2 regions of the Pseudomonas sp. Marseille-Q8238 genome follow, and region 2 is predicted to be linked to the other one. Evidence: riboswitches for the same ligand, from Rfam matches in the RefSeq annotation. Region 2 holds a riboswitch; the other holds the start of a gene.
The links. Region 2 has a riboswitch for cobalamin ahead of cobO (cob(I)yrinic acid a,c-diamide adenosyltransferase). Riboswitches for the same ligand answer to the same signal wherever they lie in the genome.
Positions count from the first base shown of each region.

Region 1 (15,073 bases), 110 kb from region 2:
GATCGATACCTGGCGTCAGCACGGCGATAAGCCCCATCAACAGGCCGGAGAACGTGGCTACCAGTGGCGGTGGAATCCTGTTTTCAAGTGCGTGCATGGTGCTCCCGTTCGGCAGTGAGTTAGGGCGATCAATGAGTGTGGAGAGTGCCGCAAGACGCTCAGGCAAGGAAAGGGTTAGGCCACATTGCCATCAAGTCTGGCGCAAAGACGCGCTTCGACTGCCGGCCACTCATCCTCGATGATGCTGAAACGCACCGATGTGCGCTTGCGCCCATCCGGCATGATGCGCTCATTGCGGATCAGGCCCTCTTCGACGGCGCCGAGGCGAAGAATTGCGCGGCGTGATGCCTCGTTGAGCACGTCGGTGGTGAACTGCACACGGATGCAGGCCAGTGTCTCGAACGCATGGCGCAGCATCAGGTACTTGGTCTCGGTGTTGGCGACCGAACGCTGCCAGGACTTCGCCAGCCAGGTGTGGCCAATCTCGAGGCTGCGGTTGTGGCTGTCGATCTTCCAGAACCGCGTGCTGCCGATGACCGCTCCGGTCGAGTTGGCCACCGTGACGAACGGGAGCACCGTACCTTGCGCCTGCCCGCTCAGGGCCGTATTGATATAAGCCTTTACCGTGTCGGCGGACGGCACCACGGTCACGTTCAGGCGCCACAGTTCGCCATCGCTGGCCGCAGCCACCACCGCGTCGGCGTCGGACTCGAGCAGAGGGCGCAGGTGGATGTGTTTGCCGTGTAGACAGAGCATCGTGGTCAGCCTGGGATCGATGTGGGTGGGGCGGCAGCCAGGTGCTTGTCGAGAAGCTCATAGCCCGCACGGTCGATATAACCCTGGCGGTGATAGAACGCCCGTGCCGCGTCATTGCCGCGCGCGAGTTGCAGCGCCATGTTGGTATAGCCGCGCTGGATGAATTCGACCTCGGCCGCCCTGAGCAGTGCGGCACCGACACCACCGCCCCGTTGCGAAGACAGCACGAAGAATTCGTCGATTTCCGCGGTCAGGCCGAGGTATTCGAGGCTGAATACCTGAACGGCCAGCAGATAGCCGGTTGCCACGCCATCGACATAGGCGATCCAGCCTGCCCCCAGGTCGGGGTTGGAGAACAACCGGTTCAGTTGATAGCCCACGCGCTCGGCATCGAACCCGCCGATGCCCTCGAAGCGCCAGTAATGCTCGATGAGCGGCAGGATGGCGGGGATGTGGTTCGGCGTTGCTGGTTTGATCTGGACCATGGTCGTGGCCGATGTTCAGGGCGGGAGGGCAGTCTACCGCAGCCGTTGGCTACAGGCCGTAGTCTCGCTCGACCTTCGCGATCCTGACTTTGAAGGTCGAGTACCAGCGTTCACGGCCAGCGCGTTGCGCTTGCTGGTGTTCCATGTCGGCTTTCCAGTATTTGATCGATTCCAGATCGGACCAGTACGACACGGTAATGCCGACCTCTTCCCGGGCCGACTCGACGCCCAGGAAGCCTGGCTGACGGGATGCCAGCTCCACCATGCGAACTGCCATCTCTGCGTAGCCATTGTCCCCATCGGTACGTTGGGACGTGAAAATCACCGCATAGTAAGGCGGTGCGGGTGTCGGGGCGATCAAGGACATGGCGAGCCTGTGAGGTCTGAGGGGGAAGAGGTGCAGCCAGTGCTGGCGCGTTCACGGCGCTCGGGTTCAGCCGCGTGAATGAACACCGTGTAGGTATCGGCCGGGCGAGGTGCCTGGGCCAGGTCGAGGGCATGGCCGATCGCGCCCCGGTGATAGGTGCCGTGGTTGACGATATGGAAGAGGATTTCCAGACGCGTCATCGCTCCCTGCTTGCCGTCGACGAACTGAAAGAACACCTGCTGATCCCTGTGTTCGGCAGTGAGTTCGTTGACGTATTGGGCGAACCATCGATTCGAGTCGTCTATGCGCTGCATGAGCTCGGGAAGTTCAGGCACCGCTTCGCTGTTCGTCGAGCCATGGGGTACCGGTGAGCCGAGAAGGCGAGCCTTGAACATTTCCTCGACTCGGATCATGTGATTCAGCTGTTGCCGGGCAAACGCCACGGCAGAAGGAAAGTGCTCCCCATCGATACGGTTTACCGCCTCCAGCGTCCGCGTGTCGGCCCATTGTTTGTACCTGAAGGCTTCAATGATCATCGTACTACCTGAAACGGCTGAGCATTATCGTTGCGAGTATCTTACGCGCGGGTATCGATACCGCTGCCCGCGTTCTGGGTACGTTGCATGATGCTGATCGCTTTTTCCAGGCGCGCGGCCAATTTTGGGTCGTTGTGCGACAGCGCGCCGTCGATTCCCAGGCGTGCCTTGGAGATGAAATCAAAGCGCGTGGTATCGGCGCGCATGTCGGGACCCTTGCTGCCGTCGACCGGGATGCTGATCGTCATGCCGAGAAAGGCCGAGCTTTCATCGAGGGTCATCTTGCCAGCGCTGAGCTGCTCGTTCATCCAGTCGGCCAACTGCTGCCGGGTCATGCTAGTGAAGTCGGGTTTATCCGTATCCCGGGCGGCATTCGGCCCCGTGTTGACGGGCTGGTTCGTCTTGTCATTCGGCATCGCAGCGAATGATGCCTTGGACTCGGGTTGTCCAGCCGTGGCGGCGGGGCGCTGGGTGGCGTAGAGGGTAGTGGCTGTGTCGATCCGCATGGGGCATTCCTCACTGTAACTGCCCGGCGGGAAAGCAGGAGTTATGCCACCTCTGTCTATCACGCGATATAGGACTTCGGCCGTTGCTCGCACCTGTGCAGGCGGCAATTCCCTGCCATTTCCGGCAGGGAGTTTCCGCTCTACAGGCTGTGGCTGGCTTGACTCCAAGCCATCAGGAAATAAGGCCCGTCGGATGATTCCCCTTCATCGATCACGTGCCAGCCATATGCAGAGTAAAAACGGATGGCGCTTGCATTGGCTTGCAGGCATTTCAGCGTCGGCGTCGCGGTGAAATGCTGGGTGCAGTGGCCGAGCAAGGCGCGGCCAACACCTTGCCGTTGATGCTGCGGATGCACGAACAGGTTGTGCAGGAAGCTGTCTGCCTCCCAGATCGAGGCAAAGCCGACGGGCTCCTGGCCGATCAGCGCCACCAGGATCAACTCCTGTTCGGTATGTTTGTCGAAGTCGGTGAGCGGGCGGGCATCTACAGGCGCCCAGGTGAAGGCAGCATTACGCGCTGCCTGGTAGAGGCGGCGTAATGGCTCTCGGTCACTCTCACGGAAGGTTCTGACAAGCACGCTCATGAGCGACTCGGTTGTGTAGGGGGAGCCGTATTGTGCGGAGCGTCCTGTTGCCGAAGACCGTTGCGCATGGCGCACCCTACAAGAATGCGCCATATGGAGATAGCCGTCAGGCGGCGTTCTCGGAGTCGTATTGCAGGTGGGCCTGCTCGGCATCGATGAGTGGGCGGCGCGGCGTGTGGGCGGGGAACCAGCCGGCGAGGGCGGGAAAGCGGCGCAGGAACTGGAATCCGAGGACGATCAGCGGTATCCGCCACCAATACCCGCGAGTGGCAGCCTGCAACTCGACAGGGCGGCAGTGGGTATGTGCCTGCTCCAGCAAATGGTCGTGCAGGCTACGGTTGACGGGGGCATCGCGCACCATCAGGTTGGCTTCCAGGTTCAGCGCGAGGCTGAGTGGGTCGAGGTTGCTGGAGCCCACGCTGACCCATTCGTGATCGGCCAGGGCGACCTTGCCGTGCAGGATAGCCTGGTCGTATTCATGAATGACGACACCATCACGCAACAGGAAGTCATACAGCAGCCGTGAGAAGCCGTAGGCCCAGGGCATGTGCGCTTGCCCCTGGAGCAGCAGGGTGACCTTGACCCCGCGCCGGGCGGCATTGCGTATTTCCCGCAGTAGCGGATAGCGAGGGAAGAAACAGGCACTGGCGATTACCAGGCGCTGTGTGGAGGCCTGGATGATGCGCAAGTACTCGCTTTCGATGTCATGGATATGGGTGTCGTTATCGCGTACGGTAAGGCGCAGGCGTGCGCTGCCCGCGTGGCGAGTGACCGGTTTGATCGGGTTGGCCTGACGGCCTGCGTCTGGCAACTGGTTCAGGGCATCGCGGTGAATATCGGCCACCACCGGCCCACGCACGGCCAGAGCATAGTTTTGCGCTGCGCCAGGGGAAGAGTGGCCGGTCGAGTAGGCAAAGCTGCCGATGAAGGCGTGCTCGCCGTCGATCACCAGGACGTTGCGGTGCAGGCGGCGAAAGCGTGTGGTGCGACAGCCGAACAGGCGCGGCGCGGGGGCGAACAGGTGCACATGAACACCGGCATCGGTCATGGCGCTGACGAATGACTGGCTGAGGTCGTGGGTACCGTAGTTGTCGGCGGTCAGCTCGACCCGCACGCCACGATTGGCCGCAGCAATCAAGGCCTGCTGCAGGGCCAGGCCCACGTCGTCTTCGGCAATGCGGAAGGTTTCCAGCAGTACCTCTTCCCGGGCTTCGTGAATGCATGCGAAAACACGAGAAAAGTAATCCTCTCCAGTGGCCAGCAGATCGGCCTGGTTCCCTTCGCGCCAGCTGTAATTCATTGACCTGTCTCTAGCGTAAATAAGGCGGTAATGACTAATGCCCGCCGGTGTCAGGGCGGCCAGCAGGAGGCGGTTTGCAGGCGGTGCGCATGGCACCCCCTACACGCCTCTCTACCGCTTCGAGCGAAAACACGCGCCTGCGGTTCAGGGATTTTTTACCGTCCTGAACCCGCAACATGGCCAAAAGCCATTTGTCGCGGGTTCAGGCGGGGTCTTCTAGCAGCACCACCGCACTGCGGGGTGGCAGGGAGCCCTGGCGGTACACCTCCGGCTCCACGCCCTGAGCCAGGAGGACAGTCGAGCCCAGTGCCTGAGGGCCGACCCAGGCCGGTGTGTTGCCCAGGTTGATATCGATATGCAGGCGGCAACCGTCGCCCAGGCGCCAGAGGGCGCATACGGCATGCTCGGCGACAACTTCCGCATTGAGCGCGCGAGTGCCCGGCAGGCGCGGGATGATCTGGGCGTGACGCAGGTACAGCAGGCGCCGATAGAAGCTGCGCCAGTGACGCTGTTGAGGCTGGTTGCCCGGATCATGATCCGGTATCGCCAAGGGGCGGTTGGCTTGCGCCGAGATCAGGCGCTGGCGCTCTTCACGGTCGGCCTGATGACGACTGGTATCGCGTACTGCCTCGGTTGGCGTGTCCTGGAATTTGCTGAAGAACAGTAACGGTTGATGCGAGCCCCATTCTTCGCCAAAGAACAGCAGCGGCACCATCGGTGCCAGCAGCAACAGGGCGGTGGCGGCTTTCAGGGCATTTTCATCGGCCAGGTTGATCAGGCGTTCGTCCACGGCGCGATTACTGACACCATGGTTCTGCAGAAACAGAATGAATGCCGTGGGTTCCAGGTTGGCGCTCGAATAGCCCTGGTTGCGCCCGTGATCGGTTCTGCCCTGGTAGATGAAGCCGTCTTTCAGGCAACGCGCCAGGTTGCGTGCCGGTTCCTGGGCAAAGTCGGCGTAGTAGCCGTCGCGCTCGCCCGTCAGCAGGTGATAGAGCACGTTGTGTCCATCGTCGTTCCACTGCGCATCGAACCCATGTTGCAGGAGGTCGATATCGTTGTTTTCGTTCTCCAGCATCAGGTGGATATGCCGGCCAGGCTCCACGGCCTTGCGCACGCGTTGGGCCAGTTCGACGAGAAAGTCGCGGTCGACGATGGCATGCACCGCGTCCAGGCGCAGGCCGTCGACGCGGTAATCAAGCAACCACATGAGGGCGTTTTCGCAGAAGAAGTCGCGAACCTGGACGCGGCGAAAGTCGATGGCTGCCCCCCATGGCGTTTGCAGGTCCTGGCGAAAGAAGTCACTGGCGTATTGCCCGAGGTAGTTACCTTCTGAGCCGAAATGGTTGTAGACCACGTCGACGAAGATCATCAGGCCCATGGCATGGGCGCTGTCAATCAGGCTTTTCAGTTCATCGGGTGTGCCGTAGGCGCTTTCCGGGGCGAAGGGCAGCACACTGTCGTAGCCCCAGTTACGCAGCCCGGAGAAACCGGCCAGGGGCATCAGTTCGATAGCCGTCACGCCCAGCTCGAGCAGGTTTGGCAGGTGCGCTTCGACGCCGGCGAAGCCGCCGAGCAGTCCCACATGCACTTCATAGATCACCGTTTCATGCCAGGCCCGTCCCCGCCAGTTGGCTGTGCGCCAGGCATAGCTGTGGGGGTCGACCACCTGGCTGAAGCCATGCACGTCATCGACCTGCGCGCGTGAGGCCGGGTCGGGCACATGCAGGTGACCGTCGATCAGGTAGCGATAGGACGTGCCGGCTGCGCAGTCCACCTGGTTGCTGAACCAGCCGTCGATATGCTCGCGCAGCGGGTGCAGTGTGCCATCGCCCAACTCCACGGCCACCTCATGACCGTTCGGCGCCCACAGGGCGAAGCGCGTCGTACCATCCTCTTGCAGCAGGGCGCCATGGCTGCGCGTGACCGGGTACATCACGTATGACCTGCGGCAGGTAGATAGTCACCGTGTTCGATCAGCGTGGTGCGTCGGTTGGGTGGGGATTTTGCGGCGGTTCTGACTAACTGGCTCTGCTTGAATCCGGGGAGGTGCGCGAGTTGGTGTGAAGCGCGAGTTGGACAGGGTGGGCAGTCGGTATTCGCCACAGGTACATCAGCACTTATGCCAGCACTTCTCATACCATCCTCCGTTCTGTGCGGGCCTGTCCCGAGGCTTTGGCGACAGGCGGTCCTGCGTACGCTACCAGTGCGCAAGTCCTACTTTCCTGACCGCTGCGAATGGGCAGAAGTTTCGCCTTTATTTGGCCCTGTACCGGCTGCCTAGAGCGGTTTATTCGATGGGCTATGGCGCGATGAACGTGCCATCAACAGATGGCCATCACGCCATTCATTACCCTTCGGCCCAGCCCTGCTTGAGCCGAATCGGCATACGGCGGATCGCCCGCGCATCACCTGGCTGGCTCCTCTCTTGCTCAACCACTCCCTGTCCTGGCAGCTGTCAACTGCGCCGCATTATTCGGCCCGTGGGGGCCCTCAAGAAGAAACTTGAACTTTGTCCGTCCGGACACTTCCGATGGCGCACAGACTTTCAACGGTAACCGAGATACGCCCCATGCAACGCATCGAACAGGTCGTCAGTTTTCTGCGTAAATATCAGCTGTCATTGACGACGGCAGAATCCTGTACGGCCGGGTTGATGGCTTCGCTGCTGGGTGATTTCTCTGGCATTGGTGGCGTGCTGGAAAGCGGCTTCGTGGTGTATTCACCCGAGGCCAAGCACAGCGTGCTGGGCGTCAGCCTGCAAACCATCGAGGTGCATGGGCTCACCAGTGAAGAAGTGGCGCGAGAGATGGCGGTGGGGGCACTCAAGCAGACCCGCGCCAGTATCGTGCTGGCCAACACGGGGCTTGCCGAAGGCGAGGGCGTGGTGTGCTTTGCCTGCGCCATGAGTGTCAACGGCCACGAGGGCGTGGTCAGCGAAACGGTGCGCTTCGTCGGGGAGCGCAACGAGGTCCGCCTGGCGGCGGCGCGCTATGCCCTGCTGCAGGTGCCTTACTACTACGAGCGCCTGCGTTCGACCTGAGCTGTTTATTCGATCTGATAGGTGTGTTCGATCATCACGTCAGTGGCCGGCTGGTGATCGATCAACTGTTCGCGGACCAGACGATCGACATCCTCCTCGTTGACGATGCTGTACCAGTGCCCGGACGGGTGCACCGTTGCCACAGGCCCCAGGTTGCAGGGGAACTGGCAATAGGTACGGGTGATCAGCACGCCATTGACCGTGTCGATGCGGCCGGCGGCGTTCAGTTGCTGGCGCAGGCGTTTCCACAACGGCAACGCGCCACGCCGCACGCAGCGAGCACCGATGCACAGGAACAGGTGATGACGGTGCGCGGGGATGCGTGACCAGTTGGGTTTGGCCGGAATCTCGCTGGCGCCTTCGCAAGGCAAGTGATCGCTGATCTGGTCGATGGCGTCGCAGGCGTTTGCCGCGGACAGGTCGCGACGGCCGAGCAGGCTGCCGCTGACGAACAGTCGGCCGCTGCCGGCCAGTGGTGCGGCGATGCGTTGCAGCTCGCAGCGCAGCCAGTCCAGGTAGGCGCTGTCTGCGCTCGGATCGAGATCGACCAGCAGCACCTTGCCAGCGTACCGACCCAGGCTGTCGGCTACGGTTTTCCAGAGTTCATCGAAGCCGGTGGTGGTGTCGACGATGTCGTCCAGTGCCTGCTCGCCGCGCAGTTCCTGCAACTGGCGGCGAAAGGTTTCACTGGCCGAGCCGTCGCGCAGGTCGGGGCCGACGAAAAGCACGTGTTGGTAGTGGTCAGGGGTCATGGTCAGCGCCTGCGTCGTAGCAGCATGATGAAGAACAACCCGCCGATGGCTGCAGTGGCGATGCCGATGGGCAGGTCTTCAGGGGCGATCAGGGTGCGGGCGGCCACGTCGACCCAGACCAGAAAGAGCGCGCCGAGCAGAGCGCTGACCGGCAGCAGGCGGCGGTGCTCGGCACCCACCAGGCGGCGTGCCATGTGCGGCACCATCAAACCGACGAAGCCGATGGCGCCGGACAGCGATACCAGTACGCCGGTAAGCAACGAGGTGCAGATGAACACGTGCAGGCGCAGGCGCCGCCCGCTGAAACCAAGGCTGACGGCGGTCTGCTCGCCGCTCATCAGGGCATTCAGGCCGCGCGCCAGAACCAGCAATGCGCCCAGGCCGATCACCACGCACAGCGCCGGCAACCAGACCACTTCCCAGCGGGCTGCGCCCAGGCCACCGAGCATCCAGAACACCACCGAACTGGTGGTGTGGTGATCGCCGGTATAGAGCAGCAGGTTGACCAGGGCCATCAACACGAAGGACACCGCCACGCCGGCCAGCAGCAGGCGGTCACTTTCCAGGCGGCCGCCATGGCTGGCCACCGCGAGCACCAGGACCATGCTGCCCGCCGCGCCGATGAAGGCCGCCAGCGGCAGGCTGAACACGCCGATGAAGTCGCCCAGGTAGAGCATCACCAGCACCGCGCCAAGGGCGGCGCCGGAGCTGACGCCGAGCAGGTGCGGGTCGGCCAGCGGGTTGCGGGTGACGGCCTGCAGCGCAGTGCCGACCAGCGCCAGGCCGGCCCCCACCAGGGCGCCGAGCAGCACCCGCGGGGCGCGGATCAGCCAGACGATATGTTCCTGGCCCTTGCTCCAGTCCGCATCGACGTTCAGCCCCACCTGTTGAGCAAGAATGCCCCACACGTTGCCCAGCGGCACACTCGCCGGGCCAAAGGCCAGGGCGCTGACGCAGGAAACCAGCAGCAAGCCCAGCAAGCCGAGAACCAGCAGCCGATAAGCCGCCGTCGTGCGGATCAGCATCATGGCCGGGCCTCGGCGAATTGCTGTGGGTGCAGGTGACGGGCAATCAGCTCGACGGCGTCGGCGCTGACCACTGACGGTGTTACCTGCAGGTACGAGAGCACGATGAAACGTTGCTCGCGGATGGCATCGAGGGTTTGCAGGGCTGGGTGCTGCAGCAGGAAGTCACGCTTCTGCTGCCAGGTGCGTGAGCCGTAGTCGACGATCAGGATGTATTCGGGATTGCGTTCGACCACGCTTTCCCAGTTGACCTGCGTCCAACTGGCCGCGACATCGTCCATGATGTTGCGCCCGCCGGCGGCCTCGATCAGCGCTTGCGGCATGCCCAGGCGTCCCGACGTACCGGGGCGGTCCTCGCCACTGTCGTAGAGGAAGACACTGGGTGTGTCGTGCACATCGGCCAGGCGTGCACGTACGGCGGCCACCTGCTCGCGCATGCCGGCCACCAGCTGCTCGGCGCGGGGCTCCACGGAGAAGATTCGCCCCAGGTTGAGCAGGTCACGGTACAGGTCGTCGAGGCTGGCTGAGCGTTGGGCCATGATCCGTGAGCAGGACTCGCTCAGTTCGTAAACAGGGATGCCGAAGGGCGCCAGGGTGTCCGGGGTGACCGGGCCGCCGACGTGCATGCCGTAGCTCCAGCCGGCGAAGAAAAAGTCGGCGTCGACGTCCAGCAGGGTTTCCAGCGAGGGATAGCGGCTGGCCAGCTCGGGCATGTCACCGAGTGCCTCGCCCAGTGCCGGGTCGACGGCTTTCCAGCCGGTGATGCCGGTGTAGCCCACCATGCGTTCACGCAGGCCGAGGCTGATCAGCATGTCGGTCATGTTGATGTCATGGCTGACCGCGCGCTGCGGCGGTTTGCTGTAGGTCGCCTCGCGGTCGCAGCTGCGCAGGGTCAGCGGGTACTCGCTGGCGTTGGTGGCGGCGGGCAGGGCGAGCAGGACCAGCAGCAGGCTGAACAGACAACGTGTGTTCATGGGTGGGGAATCCAGGTGATGCGTGGGCAGTCGGCGAGCGGATGGGCGTCGACCAGGGCGTGCACGCCGAAGACCTGCAGCAGGCGCTCGGCGGTCAGTACCTCGCTGGGCGTGCCGTGGGCGACGATGCGTCCGCCGGCGATGACATACAGGCGGTCGCAGAAGGCGGCAGCCAGGTTGAGGTCGTGGAAGCTGGCCAGGGTACTCAGGCCCAGCTGGCGCAGATGGCGCAGCAGTTCCAGTTGATAGCGCGGGTCGAGGTGGTTGGTCGGCTCGTCGAGAATCAGCAGGCCTGGACGCTGCACCAGGGCACGGGCCAGCAGCACGCGCTGTTTTTCTCCGCCGGACAGCGTGGCGAACGCGTGGTGTGCCGCCGGGGTCAGGCCAACGTTGTGCAAGGCTTGCACGACACGGGCAGCATCGTCTGCGGTGTCGCTGTCGAACAGCCCCTTGTGTGGCGTGTGGCCCATGGCGACGACATCGGTCACGCTCAGGCCGAATTCCTGGGGGAACTCCTGCAGCACCACGGCAATGCGTTGCGCACTCCAGCGTGGCGTCTGTTGCCAGAGGTCCTGTCCGTCGAGTGTCACGCTGCCGCCAGTCGGTTGATTGAACCGATAGGCGCAGCGCAGCAGGCTGGTCTTGCCGCTGCCGTTGGGGCCGATCAGCCCGACGAATTCGCCTTCATCAACCTGCAGGTCGATGTTCTGCAGCAACCAGTGCGGCTGGCCGCGAGCCTGGGTCGCGGCCCACGACAGGTCGTTGAGCATCAGGGATGACATACGGGCTCCAGAGCGGGCGCCGAGGCGCCCGCAGCACGGTCAGAAGCTGTAATCAGCGGTGACGAAGAACGAGCGCGGTTCGCCCATCAGCCACTGTCTGCCGGCGTTGCCGGACGTGGTGGCGTATTGGCGGTCGAACAGGTTGTTCAACTGCAGCCCCAGGGTCAGGTCACGCTGTACATGCCAATCGAAATTGGCGTCCACCACGGTGTAGCTGGGCACGACCAGGGTGTTGGCATTGTCGGCATAACGGGCGTCGACATAGCGCGCACCGGCTCCGGCGCTGAAGGCCTGGCCGAAGTCCTTGCTCAGCCACAGGTTGGCGGTTCGGCGCGGCACGTTGGACGGACGATTGCCATCGCGGCTATAGGCGACGCCGGCGACGGTCTCGTTGAAGTCGTCGAACTCGGCGCGCACGAAGGCGGCGTTGGCCGACAGACGCCAGTCATGAGCCAGGTTCAGCTCGAGGGAGGCCTCCAGGCCATCGGAAGACTGCTGGCCAACCTGCTGGCTGATGGTGGGGTTGATCGGGTCGCGGCTGATGAGCTTTTTCTTGACGATATGGTAAGCCGCCAGGGTCCACTCGCCGCGGCCGTCGAGGAACTGCTGCTTGAGGCCGATCTCGGTCTGTTTGGCTTCGGTCAGGTCCCATTGCTGGTCGGCAACGCCCAGTGTCAGCAGGTTGCTCACGCCATCGGTACTGGTGGCGTACTGGCCATAGAGGGACAAATCATCCGTAGCGGAGAACACCAGGCCGAGACGCCAGTTGCCACCGCTCAGGCTGCGGTCGCTGCGGGTGTTCTTGAGCAGGTCGTCGCGGTCCAGGTGCACCTGGTCCTTGCGAATGCCACTGACCAGCGAAAGACGCTCGAACAGTTGTGTCTGGTTTTCCGCGAACAGCGAGAACTGCTTGATCTGGCTGTGCTCGCCCGGTGCGTAAGGGGCGTTGCTCAGGTAACCGCCACCACCGGATTGCGAGAGCGGAACGCTGCTGCTGGACGTGTTGCTGAAGTCGTGGTTACGCACGAAACGGATCGAGTTGTAATCGACGCCAACCGCCGTCTTGCTGTCCAGGCCGAACAGGTGGTGGTTCAGCGTGAACGTCTGGCGATCGCCGATCTGCTCCTGCTCGTGCTTGATGCGGTAGTAGCCCTTGCGCTCCACCCTGTCACCCGGCAGCCAGCTGTAGGTCTCGGCGTTACGCCAGTAGCGATTGGTCTTGAGGAAGTACAGCTGGTTGCTGGCGCTCAGGGCGTCAGTGATCTGCCAGTCGGTGGTCAGCCGCGTCCATTGGTCGTTGTAGTGGTTATCGGCATTGGCGATGTTGTAGTTCTTCTTGCGCAGGCTCTCACGGTAGTGACCGTTGACCAGGGGCGTGCCGAAGTAGGACGGGGGCTCGATATCGCCATAGTCATGGGCGAGGGTGAAGCTGAGGTCGTCATTGGCGTCCCAGCGCAGGGCGCCGCTGATGGCCAGGCTCTTCGAGTCGCCACGGTCGACCGAGCCATTGCTGGCTTGCTGGTTGAGGGTGAAACGATAGCTCCAGGCATCGTCTAGCGAGCCGCCGCTGTCGAACGCGGTCTGGCGGCGGTCATAGGAGCCGTAGCCAACGCGCAGGTGGTTGCGGATCTCGCCGCTGAACGGTTTTTTCGACACGGTATTGATGACCGCACCGGTGGCGCCTTCGCCATACAGCACGGAGGCCGGGCCGCGCAGCACGTCGATGCGTTCCACCGACCAGGTGTCGACCGGGAAGGTCACGGTGCCGGCGCCGATGTACAGGCGGGTGCCGTCATACAGCTGCATGACCGAGGTGTGCCCGGTGAAGCCGCGTGCCGCCAGTGCGGTCCCGCCATTGCCGACCGCCCCCATGTAGGAAATACCGGGGGAGCGTGTCACGGCTTGCTGGATGGTGGCGTTGTTGCGGTTGCGTACGTCGTCGCCGGAGATGCTGGTGACGCTGGCCGGGGTCTTCAGGGCGCTCAGGCCCAAGCGCGAGCCGGCAGGCAGCGGGGTGTGCAGGTCAGGGCGTTCGGCCTGCTGGTCGGCGGTGTCGGTGATCGCCGTCGAGGGCAGGGCCAATACCTTGTCGGCGGGCTCCTGGGTAGCCGCGATGCTAGGCAGGGAAAGCGCAACCAAAGGAGTCAGACCAGCACGCAGGGAGTTGCGCGCCAGGAACTGGAACAGGGAATTACGGGACATGTCGTTCCACTTAATGCAGGAATGAATGAATCCCGGAGGGAACAACGCATAGGGAACCGCAGGCGCAGAAAGCCCACGGAAACCGGCCTGCGCCCGCCCACCGCGGGTTTGCCAAACAACGTCTCAGGCCGGTCTCCGGGCTTGCGAGGGTCATGAGGCATTCACCTTCCCATGCCGAAGCACAGTGGTCTGTCGAATGCATCGCTCGCTTACCGTTGCGGGGGCAGCACCGGACTTGTCATGGAGATGACGCACCGGTTTCCCGTTTCACCCCATGCACGGCGGCAGGGGGCACCTGAAAACAGCCGGGCATCTGATCATCGAACGTCAATCGAGTCAACGCGAGGAGCCGCTTTGCAGGATGTTTTTTGCGTACACGGATTTCAGCCTTGCGATTGGCTGCAAGAGGAAAGGCTCAGGCGTCCTTGGCCGTTTCGAGTTGGCGGCGATACTGGTTGGGCGTGCAGCCGCGCCAGCGTACGAAGGCCCTGATCAGGCCGCTGGACGTGCTGAAACCGACGCGGCTGGCGACCGTCTTGAGCAGCAGGGCGGGGTCGTTCAGCAAGGTCAGTGTCAGCTCTTCGCGGGTCTGGTCGAGCAGGCGGGCGAAGTTCAGCCCCTGCCGTTCGAGGGAGTCGTGCAGGGTTTTGACGGGCAGTTGCAGGGACTCGGCCAACTGCTCGAGGCTTACCGGGCCACCCAGCATATCGGCCAGACGTGCGCGCAGGGCACTCAGGGGCAGCGGCATGCCGCACTCGGCGAGGTAGGCCAGGATCGGTTGTTCGACCTGGGCGAGCAGGCGTGGATTGGCGCCGGGAGAGGGCATGTCCCAGGCTTCGGCCTTGAATACCAACGCCGAGCTTTCCTGGCCAAAGGTGACGGGTACCTTCATGCTCGACCAGTAGCTGCGGCTCTCGGGGTCGGGGCTGATGAAGTCCAGGCGCCGCAGGAATTGATCGGCAGGCACTCCCGTCTGTTTTTCGAACAGGCGCAGGTGCATCGCCATGAAGTAATCACGCGCGGCCATGGCCGGAAGCGGCCCGCTGATCTGGGTGAACTCCAGGCGCCAGTCGCCGTGTTCGTCCTGATAGAGCTCGCTGCGCGGTACGTTGCTGAGCAGGATCAGGTAATGCATGTAGCGCTTCACCGATTCGCCCAGCGTGGCACTGCTGCTGAGTGCGATATCGATGCCGTGCAGGTCGGAAGGGCACTGGTGGCGGGAGGCCTTCAGGCCGAACGCCGGGTCGCCGGTCAGCGCCACGCAGTAATCCCACAGGGGCTTGAGCCGGATCATCGGCAGGCGCAGTTCATTGTCTTCCTGAACCTGCGGTGCAATGTCTACATGGCGCAGCACGGGGATGGGGTCGATGCCGTAGTCCAGGCGCAAAGTAGTGGTAATGGCACGCACGACCGTCGCCAGCGTGGTGCTGGTCACGGCATCGGAGAGATTGAAGGACGATCGAGGCATGGGGGCACGAACCAGTCGTGTGGTGGTCACGTACTCTAATCCGCAGGGCTATCGGCAGCAAACCGGCTACGTTGGCAGGGACACAGTGAGGGCTAGGGGCCGTTGCCGTTTCGACATGAAGGGCCGGATTAAGGCAATTGCGGACACCGCAGTTGGTGGGCTAAAGCCCACCCTACAGATCTGGCAACCCGCGTAGGGTGGGCTTCAGCCCACCAGTCGGCGCGTCATGAAACGCAAACGTCGAACGTCCTTAGCTGCCTTCTTGGGCCACAAAAAAACGCCCCGATGATGAG
Region 1 covers NZ_CBCOPI010000001.1:1,647,552-1,662,624, forward strand. The annotation lists gene ACWPW0_RS07640 (methyltransferase family protein) at 1-97, opposite strand, end outside; gene ACWPW0_RS07645 (GNAT family N-acetyltransferase) at 175-756, opposite strand; gene ACWPW0_RS07650 (N-acetyltransferase family protein) at 762-1,241, opposite strand; gene ACWPW0_RS07655 (antibiotic biosynthesis monooxygenase family protein) at 1,291-1,608, opposite strand; gene ACWPW0_RS07660 (DinB family protein) at 1,599-2,144, opposite strand; gene ACWPW0_RS07665 (hypothetical protein) at 2,186-2,650, opposite strand; gene ACWPW0_RS07670 (GNAT family N-acetyltransferase) at 2,791-3,234, opposite strand; gene clsB (cardiolipin synthase ClsB) at 3,341-4,534, opposite strand; gene treZ (malto-oligosyltrehalose trehalohydrolase) at 4,737-6,470, opposite strand; gene ACWPW0_RS07685 (CinA family protein) at 7,107-7,577, shown strand; gene ACWPW0_RS07690 ((2Fe-2S) ferredoxin domain-containing protein) at 7,583-8,329, opposite strand; gene ACWPW0_RS07695 (FecCD family ABC transporter permease) at 8,332-9,357, opposite strand; gene ACWPW0_RS07700 (ABC transporter substrate-binding protein) at 9,354-10,328, opposite strand; gene ACWPW0_RS07705 (ABC transporter ATP-binding protein) at 10,325-11,110, opposite strand; gene ACWPW0_RS07710 (TonB-dependent receptor) at 11,150-13,312, opposite strand; cobalamin riboswitch at 13,422-13,626, opposite strand; gene ACWPW0_RS07715 (AraC family transcriptional regulator ligand-binding domain-containing protein) at 13,728-14,780, opposite strand.
Region 1: linked by a shared signal. The riboswitch ahead of ACWPW0_RS07710 (TonB-dependent receptor) and the one ahead of cobO (cob(I)yrinic acid a,c-diamide adenosyltransferase) in region 2 are both predicted to bind cobalamin.

Region 2 (15,073 bases):
GGCGGCGTGTGTTCCAGCCAAAGGGTCACTTGAGCGATTTCATTCAAGCCTGGCCACGCTGTCTTCCCGACTGCCATCACGCCGCCTGAATGCCGCAAAAACACATGACCAACCAGTCAACTAATCACCTCGGACGCTGTTCGTCTGAAATCCTGAAATAGCTGTTCTAGAGCGGTTGGCAAGCCCTCTTTAAATCGCTAACTTGCCGCCCCCATTCTGCCGTACGAGAGTATTTGCGCATGAACAATCATTGGCTAAAAACCTCCCTCGCCCTGATCATCACCACCGCCTCCGCTCACAGTTTCGGCTCCGGTTTCGCTCTCAACGAGCAAAGCGTCAGTGGAATGGGGACCTCCTTCGCCGGTCGCGCCTCCTCGGCCGACGACGCCACCACCCTGTTTGGCAACCCGGCCGGGATGTCGCGCCTGAAACGCGACGAAGTCAGCGTCGGTGCCGCCGCCATTTACGCCAGGACCGACATCAAGCACGCCAGTGGCAGCACGGCCGGCAGCAACGATGGTGACATGGTCCCGGTAACAGGCGTACCGATGGGCTACTACGTCAAACCCATCGATGAGAACTGGGCCTTCGGTATTGGCGTCTACGCCCCATTCGGCCTGGTCACCGACTATGAGAAAGGTTTCCAGGGCCGCAACTACGGGGACTACAGCAAGGTTTCGGTGGTCAGCCTGCAGCCCACCATCAGCTATCGTTTCAACGATCAGTTGTCCGTCGGTTTCGGCCCGACCATCAACCGCATCGACGGCACGTTGAAAAGCGCAGTTGCCTCGCCAGCGCCACAACTGGACCCACAGGAAAGCCGGGTAAAGATCGAGGGCGATGACACCGCCTTTGGCTTCAATGCCGGGGTGCTCTACGAGTTCACGCCACAAACGCGCGCGGGCCTGGTGTACCACTCCAAGGTCAAATACAAGCTGGAAGGCGATACCAAGATTTCCGGCGGCAACGCCTTGCTCGGCGGGATCGACGCCTACGGCAAATACGATGCTTCGCTGGACCTGACCACACCGGAATCCGTCGACGTCTCCATCACCCATGAGCTGGATGACCGCTGGACGGTCTACGCCGGTAGCACCTGGACCCGCTGGAGCCGCCTCAAATCCATCGTGGTGGAAAACGACGGCGTGCCGGCAGGCCTTGCGGCTGCCAACTTCGGCACCATCGGCGAAGAACAGAACTGGCACGACACCTGGGCCTATGCACTCGGCGCCGCCTACAAGCTGAACCAGCAATGGACCCTGCGCACCGGCCTGGCCTTCGACCAGAGCCCGACCAACAATACCGACCGCTCGCCGCGCATTCCTACCGGTGACCGTACCGCCATCAGCGTTGGCGCCGCCTGGAGCCCTACCGCCGATATCACCGTTGACCTGGCCTACTCCTACCTGTGGGAAGAAGACACCAAGATCAACCACAACGACCCGGGCAAAGGCAGCTACAGCTCCACCTACGAGAACAGCGCACACGGCCTGGGCGCACAGCTGAGCTATCGTTTCTGAACAACACGCAGGTATGAAAAAGCCGGGCCAATGCCCGGCTTTTTTGTGAGTGCAGACTTAGGGCATCAAGGCTGGCTGGCAATCGCCTGCTCGACCGCCTTGATCAGCTCAGGATCATCCGGCTTGGTCATGCTGGAGAAGCTGGCAATCACCTTGCCGTCGCGACCCACCACGTACTTGTAGAAGTTCCAGCGTGGCGCACTGCTTTGCGCGGCCAGCTCACGGAACAACGGTATCGCATCGGAACCACGCACGGGCTGAGGCTCGCTCATGGCAAAGGTCACGCCGTAATTGATGTAACACACGGTCGCCGTTTCGCTGCTGTCACTGGCTTCCTGTTTGAAGTCATTGGACGGTACGCCCAGCACTTCCAGACCTTGCTCCTTGTAACGCTGGTACAGCGCTTCGAGCCCTTTGAACTGCGGTGCGAAGCCGCAATGGCTGGCGGTATTGACCACCACCAGCGGCTTACCGGCAAAGCGCTCGCACAGGTTGATCTGCTCCTTGGAGCGCAGTTGCTGCAACTCACCCTGCAACAGCGGCGGACAATCAGCCGCCATCAGCTGCGAGGCAAACAGACCTGCCAGGAGACTCAAGGACAGACGCGTGAACATGGCACCACCTTTCTTCAATTCGATCAGGTGGACCACGCTACTCGCCTTGCCAGGCAGCGGCAATGCTCAACACAGGCTCATACCCAGTTGCAGCAAGGCCAGCCCCCCCTGCCGCCAGCCCCAGATGACCAGTGCGATCACCAGGCCCGCGCCAAGCAGCAGGCTGACCCAGCCCAGACGGCGAGTACTCACGCCGCACTGCCCGCCGCTTGCAGGCGTGCCACCGGCTGCTCGCGCACCGGCCAGTTGAGCACGGCGGCCACCAGACCCAGGCCGATGGAAATCTGCCAGATCAGGTCATAACTGCCCGTTTTGTCGTACACATAGCCCCCCAGCCAACCGCCGAGGAACGAACCGATCTGGTGGAAGAAGAACACGATACCGCCCAGCATCGACAGATTGCGCACGCCAAACAGCGTGGCCACCGTGCCATTGGTCAACGGCACGGTGGACAACCACAACAACCCCATCGCGACGCCGAAGGCATAGGCGCTCCACACAGTGAGTGGCGAATAAACGAATGCGACGATCACGGCCGTGCGCAGCAGGTACAAGGCGGTCAGCAACCGCGGCTTGGACATCCGCCCACCCAGCCAGCCGGCAATATAGGTGCCGAATACGTTGAACAAGCCAACCAGCGCCAGCACCGTCGTACCGACCAGGGCAGGCAGGTGCTGATCGACCAAATAGGCCGGCAGGTGCACGCCAATGAACACCACCTGGAAACCACAGACGAAGAACCCCAGCGCCAGCAGCCAGAAGCCCGAATGCCCGCAGGCTTCACGCAAGGCCTCGATGAGTTTCTGCTCACCCTCCTGCGGCGGCAAGGGACGGTCCTTCAACATGGCCGCCAGCGGCACGATCAACGCCGCCATCAAGCCGAGCACCAGCAAGGCTGCCGACCAGCCGAGCCAACTGATCAGCCCCAATGACCCTGGCAGCATGGCGAACTGACCGAAGGAGCCAGCTGCAGCAGCAATACCCATGGCCATGCTGCGTTGTTCAGGTGCCACCGCGCGGCCAATCACACCAAGAATCACCGAGAACGAGGTCCCGGACAGGCCGATGCCAATCAACACACCAGCACTCAACGACAGGGACAACGCCGAATCGGACAAGCCCATCAGCAGCAGACCCAGCGCATACAGCAGGCCACCGATGATCACCACCCTGAGTGCCCCAAAGCGATCCGCCACCGCCCCGGTGAACGGCTGGGCCAATCCCCAGATCAGGTTCTGCAGGGCAATGGCGAAGGCGAACACCTCGCGCCCCCAGCCGAACTCCGCACTCATCGGCGCCAGGAACAGGCCAAAGCCATGCCGAATGCCCAAGGAAAGCGCCAGGATCAACGAACCACCGAGCAATACCCAGAAACTTGCTCGCCACAGATTACTCATTTCAACCTCTTTGCGGGTATATACCCATTTCTCAGGAAAAATTAACCGATGACTTCCAGATCATCCAGCAACAGCATCAAGACTTCGCGCTTGTCTTCGCCCAGGTACTGCGCCAACTGCACTTGCGCCTGTTGCCAGGGCTCAATGGACATTTCCAGGCGCTGGTGTCCCTGCGTAGTGAGCTGCACCACGCGGCTGCGCTGGTCGGTACCTTCACCCAAGCTGATCAGTCCTTCTTCCTGCAACAGCTTGAGGTTGCGCCCCATGGTGCTGCGGTCCAGCCCCATGGCCTCGGCCAGCACGGAAATACTCGGCTGATCGAGCCGCTGCAAATGCCGCAGCAGGGAAAACTGCGCAACATTCAGCCCGACATCACGCAGCGCGTCGTCATAGATTCGGGTCACCCCACGGGTGGCCCGACGCAACTTGGTACACAAGCAATGAGTCTTCAACATAAATAGATGTATATACCCGCATTTAGCCAAACACAAGCCTGGTAAACAGTTTTCGTGCACGCCCCTCCACACCGTTCACTCAGATGAACAAGGCCAAGGCCAGCAAAACCGAGCACTCGACTAGCTCCAGCAAGGCGCCAGCGGTATCGCCTGTGGTGCCTTCCAGACGCTGCATCAAACTCCGCCGCACGTACGCGAACATCACCCCGGCCGCAATCAGCGCCACGACCCCACTCCAACCCAGCAACAGCATGAGCCCGGCATTGACCAGCAACACCAGCGGCAACCTCTCACGCGGCAAGTGCTCGCTGATGGCTGCTCCCAGACCACCGGAGCGAACATACGGCGTGCTCAGGAACAATGCCGGCAACAGGCTGCGCCCCAGCCACGGAGCCAGCAACAAACCCGCCCAGGCGCCCTTGTCGAGCAAGGCGACCAGCGCAGCGAACTTGAGCAACAGAACCAGCACCAGCACGACCACGGCAATCGGGCCACTGCGGGGGTCCTTCATGATCTCCAGGGTGCGCTGACGATCGCCATAGCCACCCACCCAGGCATCGGCACTGTCCGCCAGGCCATCGAGGTGCAGCCCGCCACTCAATAGCACCCAGAGTGCCAGCAGCAGCGCGGCATGCAATAGCAACGGCGCGCCATCGAGCAACCCATGAGCCAGCAGCAGAAGGACGCCGATCAGCACACCCACCAGCGGGTACCACAACACCGAGCGACCCAGTTCAACTGCCTGCGGCATACCTGGCAAACGTACCGGCAAGCGGGTGAGGAACTGCAAGGCGATCAGCAGGGGAATGGGCAGTTTCATCTCAGCTCCTGCAGACCTGACCGATCATCCACCAGAACGCTGAACAGCGCGCCATGAGCCACTTCGACCTGCAGCAAGTGCTCACGTGGCAAACCACGGGCACGCGCCAATAGCAGACGCATCACCCCGCCATGGGTAACCAGCAGCAGATGCTTGCCCGCATGCTGCGCCTGCAACCTGGCCAGGGCAGCTAGCACCCGTGCCTCGAAGCGCACCAGCGGCTCGCCTTCGGGTGGCGTGAAAGTGTAGGGATCGTTCCAGAACAGGCCCAGCTCACGCTCGCTGTCGACCATCAACTCGGCGGCACTGCGCCCTTCCCAGGCACCGAAGTGCAGCTCCTGCAATCCGGGCTCCAGCTGTAGCGGCAATCCGCGGGTCAGCGCCAGTTCATCGGCGAAGCGCGCACAACGCTGCAAGGGCGAGCTGACTAGGGCATCCCACCCCGCCAGCCCGCTGACCGCCTGGCGCATCTGCGCCCAACCGGTATCGGTCAGGGCATCGTCAAGGCTGCCACGAAAGCCGCCGCCACGCTCGGTCTCGCCATGTCGCAACAGGTCCAGGCGCAGGCTCATGCCGGACGATCCGCCACGGCGGCTTCGGCGAAGGTCGCCATCTGCCCGTGCAGGGCACAAGCCATGTGCAGCAAAGGCACGGCCAATGCCGCGCCCGAGCCCTCACCCAGGCGCAAGCCCAGTTCCAGCAAAGGCTCGGCCTGCAACACCTCGAGCACCTGGCGATGCCCGGGTTCCGCCCCCTGGTGGGCGAACAGCAACCAGTCGCGCGCGCCCGGATTGAGGCGTACGGCGCACAGGGCAGCTACCGTGCAGATAAAGCCATCGACCAACACCGGCACACCCGCCTGCGCGCAGCTCAGATAGGCACCCGTCAGCGCGGCGATCTCGAACCCACCGAGGTACTGCAAGACCTGTAGCGGATCACTCAACACCGCCTGATGCACCCGCAAGGCATGCTCTATCACCTGCGCCTTGTGCGCTACGCCCTTGACATCCAACCCCGTGCCAGGCCCGACCAGCAGGGTCGCTGGCTGACGCAGCAACGCGCAGGCCATGGCGGCGGCGGCCGTGGTATTACCGATGCCCATCTCGCCACCGATGAACAAGTCACAGCCACTGGCTACCGCGCGGTGTGCGCTGTCCCGCCCGGCCTCCAGCGCGGCCTGGCACTGTGCAGTCGTCATCGCTGCCTCGCGGGCGAAGTTGCGCGTACCAGCGCCCAGCTGCAGGTGGCGCACGCCGGGCAACGGCGGCAGCGGGATAGCTGTGCCCAGGTCGACAACGTCCAGCTCGGCGTTCAATTGCCGGGCCAGCACGCTGATCGCCGCCCCCCCATTGACGAAGTTGTGCAGCATCTGCCCGGTAACCGCTTGCGGGTAAGCCGAAATGCCCTCCTCGACCACACCATGATCGCCAGCGAACAGGGCAATCCAGGTCTTGCTCAGGGCAGGTCTATCCCGCCCCTGTAACCCGGCCAGAGTGACTGCCAGTTGTTCCAGGCGGCCCAGCGAGCCTGCCGGCTTGGTCAGTTGCTGCTGGCGTTGCAGGGCGCGGCTGCTGGCCTCGCTGTCCAGCGTCTTGCACGGGTGTTGCCACCAAAAGACGGTCATAACGCTGCTCCCTTGAGAACCATGGGCAAGCCGGCGACGGTAAACACCACGCGCGGGCAACACTCGGCCAGGCGCTGGTGCAGCCAGCCGGCTTCATCGACATAGCGACGGGTCAGTTCCCCCATGGGTACTACGCCCAGGCCGGTTTCGTTGCTGACCAGAATGATCCGTCCCGGCAATGCAGCCAGACTGTCGAGCAGCGCGTCGCGCTCGCCACGCAGCCGGCTTTCATCCTCCAGCATCAGCAGATTGGTCAGCCACAGGGTCAGGCAATCGACCAACAGGCAGCGCTCGCTGCTTGCCTGTTCACGCAGTACCCGTGCCAGCGCCAGCGGCTCTTCGATTAGCCCCCAGTTATCCGGGCGACGCGCGCGGTGCTGCCGGACACGCTCGCTCATCTCGCCATCCAGCGGCTGGCTGGTGGCGATATAGGTCACAGCCAGGCCGCTATCGCGGGCCAGCGTTTCCGCCAGGCGGCTCTTGCCGGAACGAGCGCCCCCGAGGATCAGTTCATGCATGGTTCACTTCTTCCAAAACGCTGGGCCTGGCAGGCGATATCACCCTACAGGCCACACAATGCCCGCAGCTTTCCGGTATCCAGATGCGCCTCGACCAGATCGGCCAAGCGCTCGATATCCCGCTCGCGCAGGGCGTGGTAATCCACCTGCTCCACCCGCTCCAACCCGGCCCAGCGCAACAGCGCGGAACAGGCCTGCGGGGTTTCGAACAGACCGTGCAGGTAGGTGCCGATAACCTGGCCGTCGGCACTGATCGCCCCGTCAACGCGGCCATCGTCCAGCACCACCGCCGGGCTGGACAACCCAGGGCCGCTGCTGACGCCCGCATGAATCTCGTAGCCGGTGACCTCGGCCTGTTCCAGGCCCAAGCGCCCTGTCACCGTGCGCAACTGCTTCTCCGGCTCCAGCACCGTGGCGAAATCGAGCAAGGCAAAACCTGCGCTATGCCCGGCGTCACCTTCAAGCCCGTGGGGGTCGTCGATCCGCGTGCCGAGCATCTGCAGACCACCACAGATGCCAAGTAGCTTGCCGCCGTAGCGGAGATGACGCTGCAGCGCGCGCTCCCAGCCATTGACGCGCAGGAACGCCAGGTCGGCGCGCACGCTCTTCGAGCCGGGCAGGATGATCAGGTCTGCCGCCGGGATCGCCTGCCCCGGCGCGATGAACTGCAGGTCGACCTGCGGGTGCAGTCGCAGTGGGTCGAAATCAGTGTGGTTACTGATTCGTGGCAGCACCGGCACCACCACCCGCAGTTGCTCGCCGCGCTTGTCACCCTGGCGCCGGTCGATGGCGTCCTCGGCTTCCAGATGAAAATCGCGCAGGTAAGGCAGCACGCCGAGCACCGGCTTGCCGGTTCGCTGCTCCAGCCAGTCCAGGCCTGGTTGCAACAGGGCGATATCGCCACGAAAGCGGTTGATCACGAAGCCCTTCACCCGTGCCTGCTCGCTGGGCGATAGCAGTTCGAGGGTGCCAACCAGGTGGGCGAACACGCCGCCCTTGTCGATATCGGCGATCAGAACCACCGGGCAGTCGACCGCCTCGGCGAAGCCCATGTTGGCGATGTCGTTGGCGCGCAGGTTGATCTCGGCAGGCGAGCCGGCACCCTCCACCATCACCACGTCGTAGGCTTCTTGCAGGCGCCGATGGGAAGCCAGCACGGCCTCGCGCGCCACCTGCTTGTACGCGTGATAGCTCAGCGCATTCATGTTGCCGACCGCGCGGCCATGGATGATCACCTGTGAGCCGGTGTCGCTGTTGGGCTTGAGCAGCACGGGGTTCATGTCGGTATGCGGCGCCAGGCCACTGGCCTGGGCCTGTACCGCCTGGGCGCGACCGATCTCGCCACCATCGGCAGTCACCGCGCTGTTCAGTGCCATGTTTTGCGGTTTGAACGGCACCACCGCCACGCCCTGACGCCTGAGCCAACGGCACAGCGCCGTCACCAGCGTGCTTTTCCCGGCATCAGACGTGGTGCCCTGCACCATCAGGGTGGCCCGCACTCGGGTGGCACGCATCCGGGTGGCCTGCACTTGGGCGCTCATGGCTGCTCCAACGCAAATGCACGCAACGCCGCATCCAGCCGCTGCCAGCCGGCCTCGTCACCCGGCAGGCCGAAACGCAGGCCCGGTGGATTATTGATCAGTCGTACGAGAATGCCGCGCCGGGCGAGAAAGTCGTGTAGCAGCGGCGGCTGCTCGTGCAGCACCAGATGAAACATCGCGGTACCGCCCGCTGGCGGCAAGCCGTGGCTGCTGAGCAGTATCGCCAGGCGCAGGCCATCGCCGAGCAGGCGCTGGCGCTGCTGGCGCAAGCCATGGGTGTCGCACAGCGCCGCCGTGGCAACCAGGCGCGCGGGGCCACTGATGCTCCAGGGCCCCAGCAACTCGTTCAGTTTGCCCAGCAAAGCCGGCTCGGCCAGGACGAAGCCCAGGCGAATACCGGCCAGGCCAAAAAACTTGCCGAACGAGCGCAGCACGATCAGCCCCGGCAGGTGGGCATGGGCAGCCAGGCTTTCCTCCGGGGTGCAGTCGATGAAGGCCTCGTCCACCACCAGCCAGCCCCCACGCGCAGCCAGGCTGGCATGCCAGTCGAGCAGCACCTGCGGCGAGATGCGCCGGCCAGTCGGGTTATTCGGGTTGATCACCACCAGCACATCCAGGCGATCCAGCGCGCGGGCTACGGAGCCCTCGCTGATTTCCAGCAGACGGTGCCCTTCTCGGCGCCAGGCTTCGGCATGTTCGGCATAGGCTGGCGAAACGATGCCCACCTGAGCGTTGCGGCGTAAACGCGGCAGCGCCTGGATCGCCGCCTGCGAGCCGGCCACGGGCAAGAGTCTGGGCACGCCGTAGTAATCACGCGCCGCCGCCTCCAGGCCATCTTCCAGCTCCGGCAGGCGATTCCAGACCGCAGGCGGAATCTCGGGCAACGCGCCGTGATACGGGGCGATACCCGTGGACAGGTCGAGCCAGTCGGCCAGGTCGATTGCATAGTGCTGTGCCGCTACCCGCAGGCGTCCGCCGTGTTCAAGCAAGGTAAACACTCCCGATTACCAGCAGCGCCAGCCACAGCAGCACGCCGCCCCATACCAGATTCATCGCCCGTTCGATATCCCGCGCCCGTGGCTGTGGGCCTTCGCCCAGGGTCGGGCGCTGATGCAGCTCGCCGTGGTACACCGCCGCACCGCCAAGCGCCACACCCAGCGCACCGGCCCCCGCCGCCATCACCGGCCCGGCATTGGGACTGTCCCATTGCGGGGCCTGGCGCCGCCAGCAACGCAGCGCCGTCGCGGTCTTGCCAAGCAGCGCGTAGGTCAGCGCCACCAGGCGGGCCGGCAGGTAATTGAGTACATCGTCGATACGCGCCGCAGCCCAGCCGAAGCGTTCGAAGCGCTCGTTGCGATAGCCCCACATCGCGTCCAGGGTATTGCTCAGGCGGTACAACACCACGCCCGGCGCACCGGCCACGAGAAACCAGAATAGCGCGGCAAACACCGCATCGCTGCCGTTCTCCAGCACCGACTCCGTGCCGGCTCGCGCAACACCTGTGGCATCCAGCTCTTCGGTACGCCGGCTGACCATGTAACTGACACGACGCCGCGCCTCCGGCAGATCGCCCAGACGCAACGCCTGGGCCACCGGCTGGGCATGCTCGCCCAGGCTGCGCAGGCCAAGCGCAGCGTACAGGGCCAGTACGTCGACCAGCCAACCGACATAGGGCAGGCTCACCAACAACACCGTGAGCAGGGTCAACGGCAGCACCGCCATGCACCAACCTGTGACGCCATGGCTACGCCAGCCGTGACCACCGCTGTTGAGGCGCCGCTCGATGCGTTGCGCCAGGTTGCCGAACGCCACCAGCGGATGCCAACGCCGTGGCTCGCCCAGGGCACTGTCCAGCATCACACCCGCCAGCGTAGCAATCACCAGGCTCATGGCTGCCCCCAGCGGTCGGTATACAACAGCTCGGCCAGGGGACGCGGCGCAGCCCAGCCCTCCTGAACCAGCATTGGTTCGCTATAGAAGGCGGTGACCGGCCCCAGGCAGAGAATCGCCATCGGCTTGCTACCGGGCGGCATGTGCAGCAGGTCGGCGAGGGCGTGCGGGTCGAACAGCGAGACCCAGCCCAGGCCGAGCCCTTCCGCGCGCGCTGCCAGCCACAGGTTCTGGATGGCGCAGGCCAACGAGGCCAGGTCCATCTCCGGCAAGGTACGGCGGCCGAAGATATGTGCCTCGCGCTCGTCCATCAGTGCCGCCACCAACAGCTCGGCGCAATCGCGGACACCCTCGACCTTGAGCCGCATGAACTCATCGCTGCGCTCGCCGAGCGCCTCGGCGGTGCGCTGGCGCTCGACCTCGACCTGCGCGTGGATCGCCTCGCGCAGGTCGGCCGTGGTGATGCGAATGAAGCGCCAGGGCTGCATCAGGCCGACGCTTGGTGCGTGATGCGCAGCCTCGAGCAAGCGGGCGAGCAGTTCAGGTGCCACCTCCCCTCCGGCGAAATGGCGCATGTCGCGGCGCTCGGCAATCGCCCGGTACACCGCTTCGCGCTCGGCGGCGCTGAACGCCTGATCGCTCATGGCTGCAGCAACCTGGCTGCGGCCTGAGGATTCGACGGCAGGTAGAAGTGGATGTAGGAGGCCGTCAGGCGACCGATGCGATACACCGCCTCGGCGGCCGGACGCTGGTTGGGGCTGCTGCCGCAGGCCACGGGCTCCAGGGCGCAGTCGAGCAGTGAATGGTGGTAGGTGTGCCCACGCAACAGGCCCTCCGGCAACGCCACACGCTGCAGGCCGAGGGCGGCCATGCGCGTCTGCATCTGGGCGCTGCCAGGCAGCAGGCCGAGCAGGTCGGCCGCTTCGCCGTGCTTGTCCGTCAGCCGTTCGAGCAGGTAGAGCATGCCGCCGCATTCGGCGAGGATCGGCTTGCCAGCCGCATGGTGCGCGCGGATCGCCTCGCCCATCGGCCGATTGCCAGCCAGTTGCTGCAGGTGCAATTCGGGGTAGCCGCCGGGCAGGTACAGGCTGTCGACAGGCGGCAAGGCGCTGTCCTGCAGCGGCGAGAAAAACGCCAGGTGGGCACCGAGCTGACGCAGCAGGTCCAGGTTGGCCTGATACAGGAATGCAAACGCGGTATCGCGGGCCACCCCAATGCGCACGCCATCGAGCAACGCCGGCACCGATGCGGGCTGGGGCGCGGCGAACGTCACCGGCAATGGCAGCACATCCCCGGCACTGGCCAACAGCGCATCTGCGGCGGCATCCAACCGGGTATCAAGGTCAGCCAATTCCTCGGCCTGGACCAGGCCCAGGTGGCGGCTTGGCAGTTCGACCGCGGCACTGCGCGGGAGCGCGCCGTACCAGTGAATGGAGGGCGGCAGGCTGTCGCGCAGGATATCGCCATGGCGCAGGCTGCCCGTGCGGTTGGCCAGCACTCCGGCGAAGGGCAAGTCTGGCTGGAAGGTCGCCAGGCCGTGGGCCAGCGCACCGAAGGTTTGCGCCATCGCCGCACCATCGATCACACCCAGCACCGGGATGCCAAAACGCCGCGCCAGATCGGCCGCCGAAGGTGCACCATCGAACAGGCCCATCACCCCTTCGATGAGGATCAGATCGGCCTGCCCCGCCGCCTCCCAGAGCAGCCGGTGACACTCTTCCTCGCCCACCATCCACAGATCCAACTGATACACGTCCTGCCCAGAGGCACGCGCCAGAATCATCGGGTCGAGGAAGTCCGGACCGCACTTGAATACGCGCACACGCCGGCCAGCACGCGTATGCAAGCGCGCCAGGGCGGCGGTCACCGTGGTCTTGCCTTGTCCCGAGGCGGGTGCAGCAATCAGCAGGGCCGGGCAAACATGTGGCTGGGTCATCAGTATTCGATGCCCTTCTGCGCCTTTACGCCGGCCTTGAATGCGTGTTTCACCAGGCTCATCTCGGTCACGGTGTCAGCGGCTTCGATCAGGCCCGCTGGCGCGCCGCGCCCGGTCACCACCACATGCTGCAGCAGCGGCCGCGCTTCGATGTCGGCGAGCACCGCATCCAGTTGCAGGTAGCCATGCTTGAGGGCGATGTTCAGTTCGTCGAGTACCACCAGGCCGATCTGCGGGTCGTTCAGCAGTTGCGCCGCCACGGCCCAGGCCTGTTGCGCCTTGTCGATATCGCGCTGGCGATCCTGGGTTTCCCAGGTGAAACCCTCGCCCATCACGTGGTAGCTGACCTCATCCGGGAAGCGCCGGAAGAAACGCTCCTCACCGGTACTGGCCGCGCCCTTGATGAACTGCACCACGCCAACCTTGAGGCCATGCCCGAGCGCCCGCGCGACCATGCCGAAGGCCGAGCTGCTCTTGCCCTTGCCGTTGCCGGTATGCACCAGCAGCAGGCCGTACTCGTCCTGGGCCTGGGCGATCTTCTCGTCGATCAGCGCCTTCTTGCGCTGCATACGCGCCTTGTGGCGCTCATCGCGCGCAGCCGATTCGCGGGAGGCGGATTCACTCGATTCGCTCATGCCGGGCCTTTCTCAGCAGGGCTCGCGCAGGCAATGCGCAAGCGCCACACGCCGGCCAGACAGACCACGCGCATGGACTATTCATTGAAGACAGGCAAAGGGTCAGGCGATGAGCCTCGCAGACTCACCCACCCGCAGCGCCCTCCGCACTGCCGTGGATCGTTTCAGGCCGGTCTCCGGGCTTGTGAGGCGTGACGTTTTCCTCACCTACCGTTGCGGGGGCAGCGCCGGAGTCACCTGCAATCGAGCACGGTGTGCCGGCTTCCCTGTTTCACCTGATTCGCGCCAACGCGGCAGGCACCTGGAACAAGCCGCGCAGCTTAGTGGCTGGCCGCCCTACGGGTCAATCGAGCGACCGTTGGGAAGACCAGGCGAACCCTCTCAGCCAGGCGGCGTCGACAGGTAGAACAGCCACTCCACGAGGAGACGCCCGATGATCCGAGAACGCTATGCCTCCTGTATCCAGTCCTGCAACGCTTGCGCCATCGCCTGTGAAACCTGCGCTGCCGCCTGCCTCAAGGAAGCCGATATCCAGCATATGGCCCTGTGCATCAGTTGCGACCACGACTGCGCCGACCTGTGTCGGCTGGCCGCCGTACTGATGGCACGCGACAGTCCGCTGGTCGATGAAGTCTGCCGTCTGTGCACCCTCGCCTGCCAGGCCTGCGCCGAGGCCTGCGGCAAGCACCAACACGACCACTGTCAGGAATGCGCCCAGGCTTGCCTGCGTTGCGTAGTGGAATGCGAGGCGTTGGCCGCCGGAGCCTGATGCTCCGGCGCGTTATTCAACGCTTGCGACAGAGAGTCAGGCCATCGCCAATCGGCAGTAGCGACAGGTCGATGCGCGCATCGCTCTTCAGTCGGCGGTTGAGCGACTGGATGGCTCGCGTGTCGGCGCTGTCTGGCTGCGATTCGAGCACGCGGCCGCTCCACAGCACGTTATCGAACAGGATCAACCCGCCCGGGCGCACCAGCGCCAGTGCATGCTCCAGGTAAACCGGGTAATTCGCCTTGTCGGCGTCGATGAAGATCAGGTCGAAGCTGTCGCCCTGACCGCCGCGCTCCAATGCCGTCAGGGTTTCCAGTGCGGGCGCCAGGCGCAGGTCAATGCGCTCGAGCAGGCCGGCCTCATGCCAATAGCGCCGAGCGATGGCGTTGTAGTCGCCAGGCAGGTCACAGCAGATCAATTGCCCGTCGCTGGGCATCGCCGAGGCCAGGCAAATGGCGCTGTAGCCAGTGAACGTGCCGATTTCCAGCAGACGTCGCGCCCCGGTCAACTGCACCAGCAACGACATGAACTGCCCTTGCTCCGGCGCGATCTGCCAGCGCGACATCGACAGGTGCGCGGTTTCCTCACGCAGCCGCTTGAGCAGCGGTGACTCACGCAGAGACACATCGAGCAGGTAACGGTAGAGATCGTCGTCGAGCGCCAGGGTGCGGCCGGTCATGGCTGCTGGGCCAATCGGGAAGCGCTGAGCACGCGCTTGGCGCTGAGGTAGGACTTCTGCCAGTAGGCATTGCTCAGGCTGTCCAGGCGCACCGTCCCCCCACTGGAAGGCGCATGAACGAAACGCCCCTCGCCGACATAGATGCCGGCATGGCTGACCTGGCTGCCGCCATTGGTGGCGAAGAACACCAGATCCCCGCTTTGCAGGGCATCACGGCCCACGCTCGGTGCACGGATGCCGATCATCTCCCGTGTCGAGCGCGGCAGCTGGATACCGGCGGAGTTGCGATAGACATAGCCGATCAGCCCACTGCAATCGAAACCGCTGTCCGGCGTGTTGCCGCCATAACGGTAAGGCGTGCCCACCAGGCCAATGGCACTCATCAGCACATCGGCGGAGCTGTCATGGGTGACGGTAGGGAAAGGTGGCGCAACAGGGGTTTGTGGGGCGGGGGCGTTGCCAGCGCATGCAGTCAGCAGCGTGGCGAGGGCAAGCAGGGCAAAGCGAGCCGTGAAATGCATGAGCGGGCGATCCTGGCCGGAATGCGCCCACTCTGCCGAGACTGCGGCGCAGGCGCAACCCTGCAACCGCAAACAACGATCAGCGACGCGGCGCTTTTTGCACCGAAGCGTCGTGGTCCGGCGCCATGGCCAGCACACGCTTGGCCTCCATGTA
Region 2 covers NZ_CBCOPI010000001.1:1,541,865-1,556,937, reverse strand. The annotation lists gene ACWPW0_RS07195 (hypothetical protein) at 1-89, shown strand, start outside; gene ACWPW0_RS07190 (OmpP1/FadL family transporter) at 240-1,520, shown strand; gene ACWPW0_RS07185 (glutathione peroxidase) at 1,586-2,134, opposite strand; gene ACWPW0_RS07180 (hypothetical protein) at 2,201-2,326, opposite strand; gene ACWPW0_RS07175 (MFS transporter) at 2,323-3,522, opposite strand; gene ACWPW0_RS07170 (MarR family winged helix-turn-helix transcriptional regulator) at 3,573-3,986, opposite strand; gene ACWPW0_RS07165 (adenosylcobinamide-GDP ribazoletransferase) at 4,066-4,806, opposite strand; gene cobC (alpha-ribazole phosphatase family protein) at 4,803-5,378, opposite strand; gene cobT (nicotinate-nucleotide--dimethylbenzimidazole phosphoribosyltransferase) at 5,375-6,430, opposite strand; gene cobU (bifunctional adenosylcobinamide kinase/adenosylcobinamide-phosphate guanylyltransferase) at 6,427-6,948, opposite strand; gene ACWPW0_RS07145 (cobyric acid synthase) at 6,993-8,462, opposite strand; gene cobD (threonine-phosphate decarboxylase CobD) at 8,486-9,478, opposite strand; gene cbiB (adenosylcobinamide-phosphate synthase CbiB) at 9,471-10,379, opposite strand; gene bluB (5,6-dimethylbenzimidazole synthase) at 10,376-11,023, opposite strand; gene ACWPW0_RS07125 (cobyrinate a,c-diamide synthase) at 11,020-12,315, opposite strand; gene cobO (cob(I)yrinic acid a,c-diamide adenosyltransferase) at 12,315-12,950, opposite strand; cobalamin riboswitch at 13,101-13,270, opposite strand; gene ACWPW0_RS07115 (four-helix bundle copper-binding protein) at 13,384-13,719, shown strand; gene ACWPW0_RS07110 (O-methyltransferase) at 13,736-14,398, opposite strand; gene ACWPW0_RS07105 (C40 family peptidase) at 14,395-14,919, opposite strand; gene ACWPW0_RS07100 (C40 family peptidase) at 14,999-15,073, opposite strand, start outside.